DNA from 4 places in the Stenotrophomonas sp. YJH_SMC_127 genome. Region 1 is predicted to be linked to each of the others. Evidence: predicted binding sites of a transcription regulator. Region 1 holds the regulator's gene; each other region holds the start of a gene.
The links. Region 1 encodes FliA, which starts transcription of late flagellar genes. Its sites were predicted from a motif close to TAAAGTTTNNCNNNCNNNGGCCGATAA; they were not measured.

Region 1 (2,199 bases):
GCTGACCTTCTGCCAGGCCGCGCAGGACACCGTGGTGGTGGTCTGTGACGAACCGGCCTCGATCACCGACGCCTACGCACTGATCAAGGTGCTGTCGCGCGAGCGCGGCGTGGACCGCGTCCAGGTGGTGGCCAACATGGTGCGCGACCCGAACGAGGGCCGCGTGCTGTACGAGAAGCTGACCCGCGTCTGCGAGAAGTTCCTCGCCGATGTCTCGCTGAACTACCTGGGCTGCGTGCCGCAGGATGACTGGCTGCGCCTGTCGGTGCAGCGCCAGCAGCCGGTGGTGAAGGCCTATCCATCCAGCCCGTCGGCGCTGGCGATCACCGAGATCGCACGCCGCACCGCGCGCTGGCAGGCACCGACCGAACCGCGCGGTGGCGTCGAGTTCTTCCTCGAACGCATCCTCAAGCAGCGTGGGGTGGCCGCATGAAAGGCGCAGCCCACCAGTACAGGGAAGTCCAGCGCTCGGCGGCCAACGAGGTCATCGCCCAGCATTCGGACCTGGTGCGACGCATCGCCCACCACCTGGCCGCGCGCCTGCCGGCCAGCGTCGAAGTCGATGATCTGATCCAGGCCGGCATGATGGGCCTGATCGAAGCCTCGCGCAGCTACGACGCCGACCAGGGCGCCTCGTTCGAGACCTATGCCTCGATCCGCATCCGCGGCTCGATGATCGACGAGATCCGCCGTGGCGACTGGGTGCCGCGCTCGGTGCACCGCCGTGCCCGTGATGCCGCCGCCACCATCCGCCGCCTGGAACAGAGCACGGGCCGTGCCGCCAGCGCCACCGAAGTGGCCGCCGCGATGGAGATGCCGCTGCCCGAGTACCTGCGCCTGATGGAAGACGCCGCACGTGGCCAGGTGCTGAGCCTGGAGTCGCGCATCGAAGACCAGGGCGAACTGGATACCGTCGCCCAGGGCGGCCCGACCCCGCAGCAGGTGCTGGAGCGCGGCGAGTTCGGTCGCGAGCTGGGCAAGGCCATCGGCCACCTGCCCGAGCGCGAACAGCTGGTGCTCTCGCTCTACTACGAGCAGGAGCTGAACCTGAAGGAGATCGGCGCGGTGCTCGGCGTGAGCGAGTCGCGGGTCTGCCAGATCCATGGCCAGGCCGTGCTGCGCCTGCGCGGCCGCCTGAAGATTTTCGAGGCCGTCGACGCCGGCCTGGAAGAATGAACATCCCCGAGGCGACTGCCCCCGGCCGCCCGGAATGAACAACAAAGGAACTCTGCTTTGAACAAGAACATGCGCATCCTCATCGTCGACGACTTCTCGACCATGCGTCGAATCGTCAAGAACCTGCTGGGCGATCTGGGCTTCACCAACACCGCCGAAGCCGAGGACGGGCATGCCGCACTGTCGCTGCTGCAGAGCCAGCCCTTCGATTTCGTGGTCACCGACTGGAACATGCCGGTGATGACCGGCATCGAACTGCTCAAGGCGATCCGTGCCGACGCCAAGCTGAAGACCCTGCCAGTGCTGATGGTCACCGCCGAAGCCAAGCGCGAGCAGATCATCGAAGCGGCCCAGAACGGCGTGAACGGCTACATCATCAAGCCCTTCACCGCGCAGACGCTGGAAGAGAAGCTGGGCAAGATCTTCGAACGCCTGGCGGCCAGCGCCTGATGGATACCACGGTCGACAAGAACGCCCTCGCCCTGCGCCTGCAGGAAGCCCTGGATGCCCTGGAGTCCGGTGACGAAGCCGCCTGGCGGCAACGCATCGACGGACTGGTCGCGCTGCGCACGCAGCCGATGATGAGCGGCCTCTCGCGGCTGGCCCGCGAGCTGGGGCAGGCCCTGGGCGAACTGCCGACCGTGCCCAGCGAGGCCGGCGAACTGGACGATGCGTGCGCACGCCTGGACCACGTGGTGGCGATGACCGAACAGGCCACCCACCGCACCCTGGACCTGGCCGAGGAATGCCGCAGTCTGACCGAGCAGCTGCGCGCCGAAGGCCTGCAGCCAGGCCAGGACGCGCAGCTCGAGCGCATCCGCCACAACCTGACCGAGATCGCCCTGACCCAGAGCTACCAGGACCTGACCGGGCAGATCATCCGTCGCGTGGTCGGCATCGTCCGCCGCGTGCATGAAGGCTTCGGCGCGCTCGGCCTGCCGCCGGAACAGCATCGCACCGACCCGGAACTGGCCGGGCCGGCACTGAAGGGACTGGACCGCCACGCGGTCTCGCAGAACGACG
Region 2 (2,199 bases), on a different contig from region 1:
CACGCGAGGCATCGCGCTGGATCTTGCCGATCACGCACACGGTCTTGCCTTCCAGGGTTTCCAGCGGGAAGGAGAACTTGCCGCGGTTCTCGCCGGCGATACGTGCCGAGAAGGTGTGGCGCGGGAAGGCGCCGCCCATGTACAGGAAGGTCGGCTGGCCTTCGGAGCCTTCTGCGTAACGGGCCTTTTCGACCTTGCCACAGACCATGCCGTCCTTGCCGACCGAACGCGGCGCCATTTCCGGCGGGATCATGTCGGCCGACTGGGCGAAAGCGGAGGCGGCGGTGGTGGCCAGGACAGCGGCCGAGACGAACGCAAACAGGGACTTCATCGAGGGTATCTCCGGGGATGGTAACGATCGGGCCGGTCCTGTGCGCTCCTGCGCGACCGGCTTCTGTCCCCCTATCGGCACCGCCGAAGGGAACTGAAGGGTTTTGTGACTGGAACGTGAAGCAGTTCCGTTTGCTCAGGCAGCGACGTCTTCGGCGAGGTTGGCCTGGCCCATGTCGGCGCTGTCGAGCAGGGTCTCGATGTCCAGCAGGATCAGCATGCGATCGTCGTGGGTACCGATGCCGGAGATGAAACGGGTGTCGACGGCCGCGCCGAATTCCGGGGTCGGGCGGATCTGCTCGGCCGACAGGGGGATCACGTCGGAGACGCTGTCGACGACGATGCCGACCACGCGGTCTTCCACGTTCAGCACGATCATCACGGTGAAGGCATCGTAGCGGGCGTTGTCCAGGCGCAGCTTCAGGCGCAGGTCGATGACCGGGACGATGGTGCCGCGCAGGTTGATCACGCCCTTGATGTAGTCCGGGGCGTCCGGCACGCGGGTGACGGCGTCGTAGCCGCGGATTTCCTGCACCTTGAGGATGTCCACGCCATAGTGCTCGTCACCAAGGGTGAAGCTGAGGAATTCGCCACCGGCGCTGGCGGCGGAGCTGGTCTTGTCGTTCATCGAGGGGTCCTGGTTCTGCCGGAAGTCCCGGTGTCAGGCTCGATATCGGCCCCGCCGGGGGGGACTTTAGGTGCCGGGCAGTGCCGTGGATGGGGTCAGATCCCTTTTCAGGGAAAAGGGATCTGACCCCGGCACGCGTTCCAGGGTTGCCGGCCGGCGGCCGGCACTACCGGTCGGACGGCCTCAGAGCTCGCCGTTGCGGCGGGCCTTGCGCTGGCGGTCGATGCGGAAGATGTAGCGCTGGATGGCGCTGTCGGCGCCGCGTGGCAGACATTCAAAGCGCATCCCCACGCGCTTGACCTCGATGCCATTGGGCTGACGCTGCGGCAGCAGGTTGCAGACCACCAGTTCGATATCCAGGTCGGGGCCGTCCGGCAGCGACAGCTGCGCCGGATAGCGCCTCTGCAGACCAAACACCGCGCAGTCATTGGGCACCACCACGGCCAGGCCGCCACCGCTGATGTCCACCACCCGCATCGACAGCGCTTCGGCCCGCGCTTCGCCAGGCGGCAGCAGCAGGTGGGGCGAGTCGGTGACCGGCGTCTCCAGCCGGTACAGCTCGCGGCGCTGCAGGTGCACCAGTTCGTCAGGCAGCGGCGCACGGAAGGCCACATGGCCGTCGTTGTCCACGCGCTGCAGTTCGTGCAGCCGGAACCGTACCAGCACGCGTTCGAGCTGGGCGAAGCACAGCAGGTGATCGGCCTGTTCGGCGGCGCGGTTGGACGCCTCCTGCGGGCTGCCATCGAGCAGCAGCGTGTCTTCGTCCTCGTCGAGGTCGAGCAGGGCGGTCGGGAAGGAACGGTCGCGGCCGTCGATATGGGCATTGATCAGCGATCGCTGGTCGATCAGCGAGCGCAGCAGCTGGCGCAGCTGGCGCGGGTTGCGGACCAGGAATCGTTCGTCCGCGGCATCAGCCGCGTGGACATCATGCACTGCAGTGTCGTTGCCGTCGGACATGGAATCTACGGTCAGGGGCGGGCGCCAGCACGCATTGGCGCGAGGCTCGATGGGGATATCGGCCTCTGCACCGGATTATGAAGTGGGATTTGCATCACTTTCCACGCGTAAGGGGTCAGATCCCTTTCCCGCAGGAAAGGGATCTGACCCCGTGGTTCTGTCAGAATTCCTGCCAGTCGCCGTCCGCGGCCAGCGCCGGCTGGGCCGTTGCCGTGCGCAGCGCACGTGCCGGGGCCGGCTTTGCCGCAGGCGCGGCGGCTGCGAGCTGTCGCGGTACCGGTGCG
Region 3 (2,199 bases), on a different contig from region 1:
GCATTGCGCTGCAGGCGCGCGTGATTCTGTAGGGCCGAGCCCATGCTCGGCTGCTGTTGACCCAGCCGCCAACGCTCATCCGAGCATCGGCCCGGCTCTACACCGTGGCCGCGCGCGAGCGCTGCAGCCAGTCGTTGATCGCCGGGTCCAGCCGTGGGTCGTCCGGCAGCTGCATGCCGAAGCGCTGCTGCAACACCCCGCGCACGTCGCCCACATCGCGCAGCGGACGCTTGTCCGGTGCCTGGCCGGGACGGTACTCGGTGTAGTTGCCACTGCCGATGGTGCGTCGCCAGTCCGGCCCGGTCAGGGATGCGCGCAGCTGGCCGGGGAAACTGGAATCGGGATGGGTGCACACGTACCAGTTGCCCACGACGTTGTCGATCGGTGCCGGCGCGTGCAGGTCGAAGCGATACATTGCCCGCCAGCCATCGCCGGACTCGGCGGACAGCACGAAATCCCCCTCGCCGGGCAGGCGCTGCAACAGGAAGCGCTCGTGGGGCGTGGCCTGCGGCTGCGGATCATGCAGCCGCAGCGGCACGGTCGGGGTCAGGCTGCCGAAACCGGCATCCACCAGCCAGTCATCGCCGTCCACCTGCACGCGCAGCAGCAGGTGGGTGCGTGCGGTCAGTTCGCCGTCCTGGGCGGCCAGCAGCACGCGCGCGCTCAACGGCTGTGCATCGAAGCCCAGCGCCTGCAGCAGTGCCAGCAGGCCGCCGTTGAGTTCGAAGCAGTAGCCGCCACGACGGTCGTCGAGCAGCTTGCGCTGCACGCTGTCCAGGTCGATCGGTACTGCATCGCGCAGCAGGCAGCTGAGGGTTTCGAACGGAAGCAGTGCGTTGTGGCGCTGCTGCAGCAGGGTCAGGCCCGCCAGCGTCAGCGGTGGCGGTGCATCCAGCTTCAGGCGTTGCAGGTAGCGGGGGACATCGAGCGTCGTCATGCGCGCGCCGGGCGGGGGAGGGAGATCTACTGTGCTCTCCCAACCGGGGTTGAGGTCAAGCATTGCGCGGGTGTCATCCCCCCGTCGCCTGTGCCGGGTACAAAGGCCGCGTCCGCCAGCAATCGGTGGGAGTGAACCAGGAGCGCCCTAAAGTTGCGCCATTTCCCGCCGATACAGGTGCGTCCTTCCGCCTGGAGCCTGTCATGTCGGCCGTCGTCCCCCACCTCCGGTCCCTGCGCATGCGGCTTGCCGCACTGCGCTCGGCGTCCCCCGGCCTGCTGCTGTGGCTGCAGCCGCATCGGCTCAGTGTGGCCAGCAAGCTCAAGGCGACCCTGTGGGTCTGTGGGCTGGGCCTGATCGCGATCGCCGCCGTCTACGCCTGGACCGGCCATGCCAGCACGCAGGCGGCGCGCAGCCAGGCCAGCTACCAGCACGGCAGCGATCTGGCCGCGAGCGTGGCCACGCAGGTGGCCGAGGCGCGTCGTCTGCAGACCCAGTATGCACGTAGTTTCGACGATGCCGACCGCGCGCAGCTGCTGGCGACGCAGAAGGCGCTCCAGGCCGATCTTCAGGCGCTGCGCGCGATGCCGATGGATCCCGGCCGGCGCGAGGCGCTGCAGGCACTGACCGAAGCCGCCGGCGCGTTCTCGCAGGGTGTGGCCGCCCTGTTCGAACGCGTCGATGAGATGGGTCGTGGCGATGCCGGCCTCGCCGCGCAATTGCAGCAGGCCGCCGACGCCCTGCAGGCGCAGGTGGATGCGTTGCAGCGGCCTTCGTTGGCGTTGTCCCTGCAGAAGATGCGCCGACAGGAGGCACTGCTGCTGCTCGATGGCGACTCCACCCATGCCGACCGTGCGAGCGAAGAAAAGCTGCCGTTCGATCTCGCACTGGTGGGCCTGCCGACCGATGCGCAGGATGCCCTTCGTAACGGCATGGAGGCCTATCAGGCCGCATTGCTGGGCTATACCGCCGCCCGCGTGGGCCTGGATGTAGAGGCGCAATCGCTGCTGGATACCGCCGCCGGCGTGGCGCCGGCGCTGGCCGCCTTCCAGCAGGCCCAGGTGGCGGCGCTGGCCAAGGCACAGGCGCGCCAGCAGGCCGGCGCACGCACCATGAGCGTGCTGTTCGCGGTGACCCTGCTGCTGGTCGCCGGTGTGTTGATCACCAGCCTGGTGCTGGTGCTGCGTGCGGTGCGCCAGCCGATCCAGGACACCCTGCGTTTCGCCAGCGACATCGCCGACGACCGACTCGACACCACCCTG
Region 4 (2,199 bases), on a different contig from region 1:
CCGCGTACAGGCTGGGGATGTCGTGAATGGCACAGCCTTCGATCTGCAGGATGAGCGTCATATGTCGACTGTAGCGTTGTTCCCTGTGCGTTGGACATGGCTGAGCGCCGGATGCTTTGCGGACCCATGCTGGGGTTTGGCAAACTACTTTGCTGAGTCAAAGTGCTCGGCACTCCCGTCGTGGCGCGCGCCGGTTTGCAGGGAAGAAAACGAGGTGACCCATCGCCAATAGCAGGGCCATCAGCTGGTAGAGAGTTCGCCCGAAGTCTTCTTCTTCATTGATTGGTGCCATCGGCAGCAGGACCCCCTCGGGCGCGTTCAACTTCCACTGTCAATGATGACTGGCTGGGTGATGGAAATAGATTCTCCTCCTGTATCATCGGCAAGAAAGGTCTGGGAAATTGTTCCTGGGATGGTCAGTAAGTTTGTATCTGCATCTCCGGTGCGGTGGGGGTAGTTTGATCTGTCCCCGTTGTGAGCAGGGTGAGGTGTTGAAAGCTCAAGTAAAGGAGCGCGGCGTTCAGATATTTGTCTGCGACGAGTGCGATGCCGTGTGGTTCTCCTTCGCTGCTATAGGGGTCTCTCCGTTCAGAGACCTTGAGCGGTATCTTGAGGAAATTTCCGTCGCGCGGTCCTGGGAGTCAATTTCCGTGGACAGGCATGAGTAGAAAGTACGCAGTTTCCATGCACTCCTCGACCGTATTGCCTCAGCGCAGCGCGTGGGTCAGTGCAGCATGGGGTGACCTTCCCGTCTCCCACTTCCAGAGCGACGAAAATCTCAATGACTGCAGTTTTATTGACTTGAAGGTCAATAAGTGGGAGATCAGTGGCAGTCGATTGCAATGGGGTCTGGACCCCTTCATCAGGGTTGAAATACTCAAGGGTCGGGGCCCTGCGATGGCAGATGCCAGATTGCAGCCCTGACGGTAGTCGCGAAGCAGCGCGTTGTTCCTCTGGACAGGAGGGTGCCGGGATCGATGGGCTTCATCCTCCCCCTCCGTCCATCAAGTGACGGTTTCTGCGGTCACGACTCGCAAGCGCTGCGTGATGACTGCGATTGATGTGCTCGTGCATTGATATGCCCGGCAGGAATAACCACCTCCATTAAGTGTTTCCTTCACACCTGTCTGCACAGTTCCATAGATTTGGATCGATACAATAATATCGACCCATAAAGTTTCCCTGTGCTGCGCCGCCATCGATCGTACGGCCATGATCAAGGGAATTGAGATGCTCGCCTTACGCAACCTCCGAGTGGGATCCCGGCTGGGTGCCGGGTTTGGATTGCTGCTGCTGTTCATCGTGGCCATCGTTGGCCTGGCGCTGTACGGAAATCACCTGAAGTCCGCCCAGTTCGAGAAAGTGGTGGACGTCAACATGGTGAAGATGCGGCTGTTGAACGACATGCTGGATACCAACAACGCGGTGTTGATGCACCGCCGCCTGATGGTGATCAAGCGCGGCGAGGATTTTGACAGGGATTATCAGAAGGCGCAGGAGCTGTCGCAGACCTACGACGGTATCTGGGCCAGGTACATCAGGATTCCGCGCGACGCGACCGGCGATACCCTGGTGGCGAAAATCGACGCGGCACGCAAGGCCACCGACGCCTCCACCCGGCATCTTCACGAGCGCATGAAGGCCGGGGATTTCGACGGCGCGGCCAAGGAACTGCTTGCCGAGCAGGGGCTGGCAACCGCGTGGAACGAAGCGATCTCGACCCTGCTGCGGCATCAGGAGACACTGACCGAGCGCAGCCGCGAGGAATACCGTTCAACCGAATCCTGGACCGGCACGCTGTCGATCGTGTTCGGCGCGTTGAGCCTGGTACTGGGCTCGCTGGCCGCGTGGGCCATCACCCGCAGCCTGACCCGCCCGCTGGAAGGCGCGGTGAAGCTGGCCGACGGCATCGCCAATGGGCGGCTGGACAACAGCATTGACGCCTCCGGCAACGATGAGGTCACGCAGCTGCTCAGGTCGATGCAGCGCATGCAGGCGCAGTTGCAGTCGGTGATGGCGGCGCAGGGCGAGTTGGCCCGCCAGCACGATGCGGGCAGCCTCAGCTATCGCATGGACGAGAGTGCCTTCCCTGGTGACTACGGGCGCATGGTGCACGAGACCAACGCGCTGGTCGGCTCACACGTGCAGGTACAGAACCGGCTGATCGAAGTGATGAAGCATTACGCCCGTGGCGACCTG

Region 2: a site for FliA is predicted at 1,001-1,027, ahead of AC5QAB_RS21015 (chemotaxis protein CheW). Genes of this name have one in related genera too.
Region 3: a site for FliA is predicted at 1,086-1,112, ahead of AC5QAB_RS20225 (methyl-accepting chemotaxis protein). Genes of this name have one in related genera too.
Region 4: a site for FliA is predicted at 1,173-1,199, ahead of AC5QAB_RS09715 (methyl-accepting chemotaxis protein). Genes of this name have one in related genera too.

Annotation. Positions count from the first base shown of each region.
Region 1 is NZ_JCAFVO010000016.1:28,000-30,198, forward strand. Features, by position in the region: gene AC5QAB_RS20695 (MinD/ParA family ATP-binding protein) at 1-433, shown strand, start outside; gene AC5QAB_RS20700 (RNA polymerase sigma factor FliA) at 430-1,176, shown strand; gene cheY (chemotaxis response regulator CheY) at 1,234-1,626, shown strand; gene AC5QAB_RS20710 (protein phosphatase CheZ) at 1,626-2,199, shown strand, end outside.
Region 2 is NZ_JCAFVO010000022.1:1,850-4,048, forward strand. Features, by position in the region: gene AC5QAB_RS21010 (hypothetical protein) at 1-331, opposite strand, end outside; gene AC5QAB_RS21015 (chemotaxis protein CheW) at 467-958, opposite strand; gene AC5QAB_RS21020 (flagellar brake protein) at 1,142-1,915, opposite strand; partial or broken gene AC5QAB_RS21025 (methyl-accepting chemotaxis protein) at 2,076-2,199, opposite strand, start outside.
Region 3 is NZ_JCAFVO010000014.1:28,713-30,911, forward strand. Features, by position in the region: gene AC5QAB_RS20215 (VOC family protein) at 1-32, shown strand, start outside; gene AC5QAB_RS20220 (arylamine N-acetyltransferase) at 98-937, opposite strand; gene AC5QAB_RS20225 (methyl-accepting chemotaxis protein) at 1,141-2,199, shown strand, end outside.
Region 4 is NZ_JCAFVO010000003.1:299,113-301,311, reverse strand. Features, by position in the region: gene AC5QAB_RS09720 (barstar family protein) at 1-61, opposite strand, end outside; gene AC5QAB_RS09715 (methyl-accepting chemotaxis protein) at 1,231-2,199, shown strand, end outside.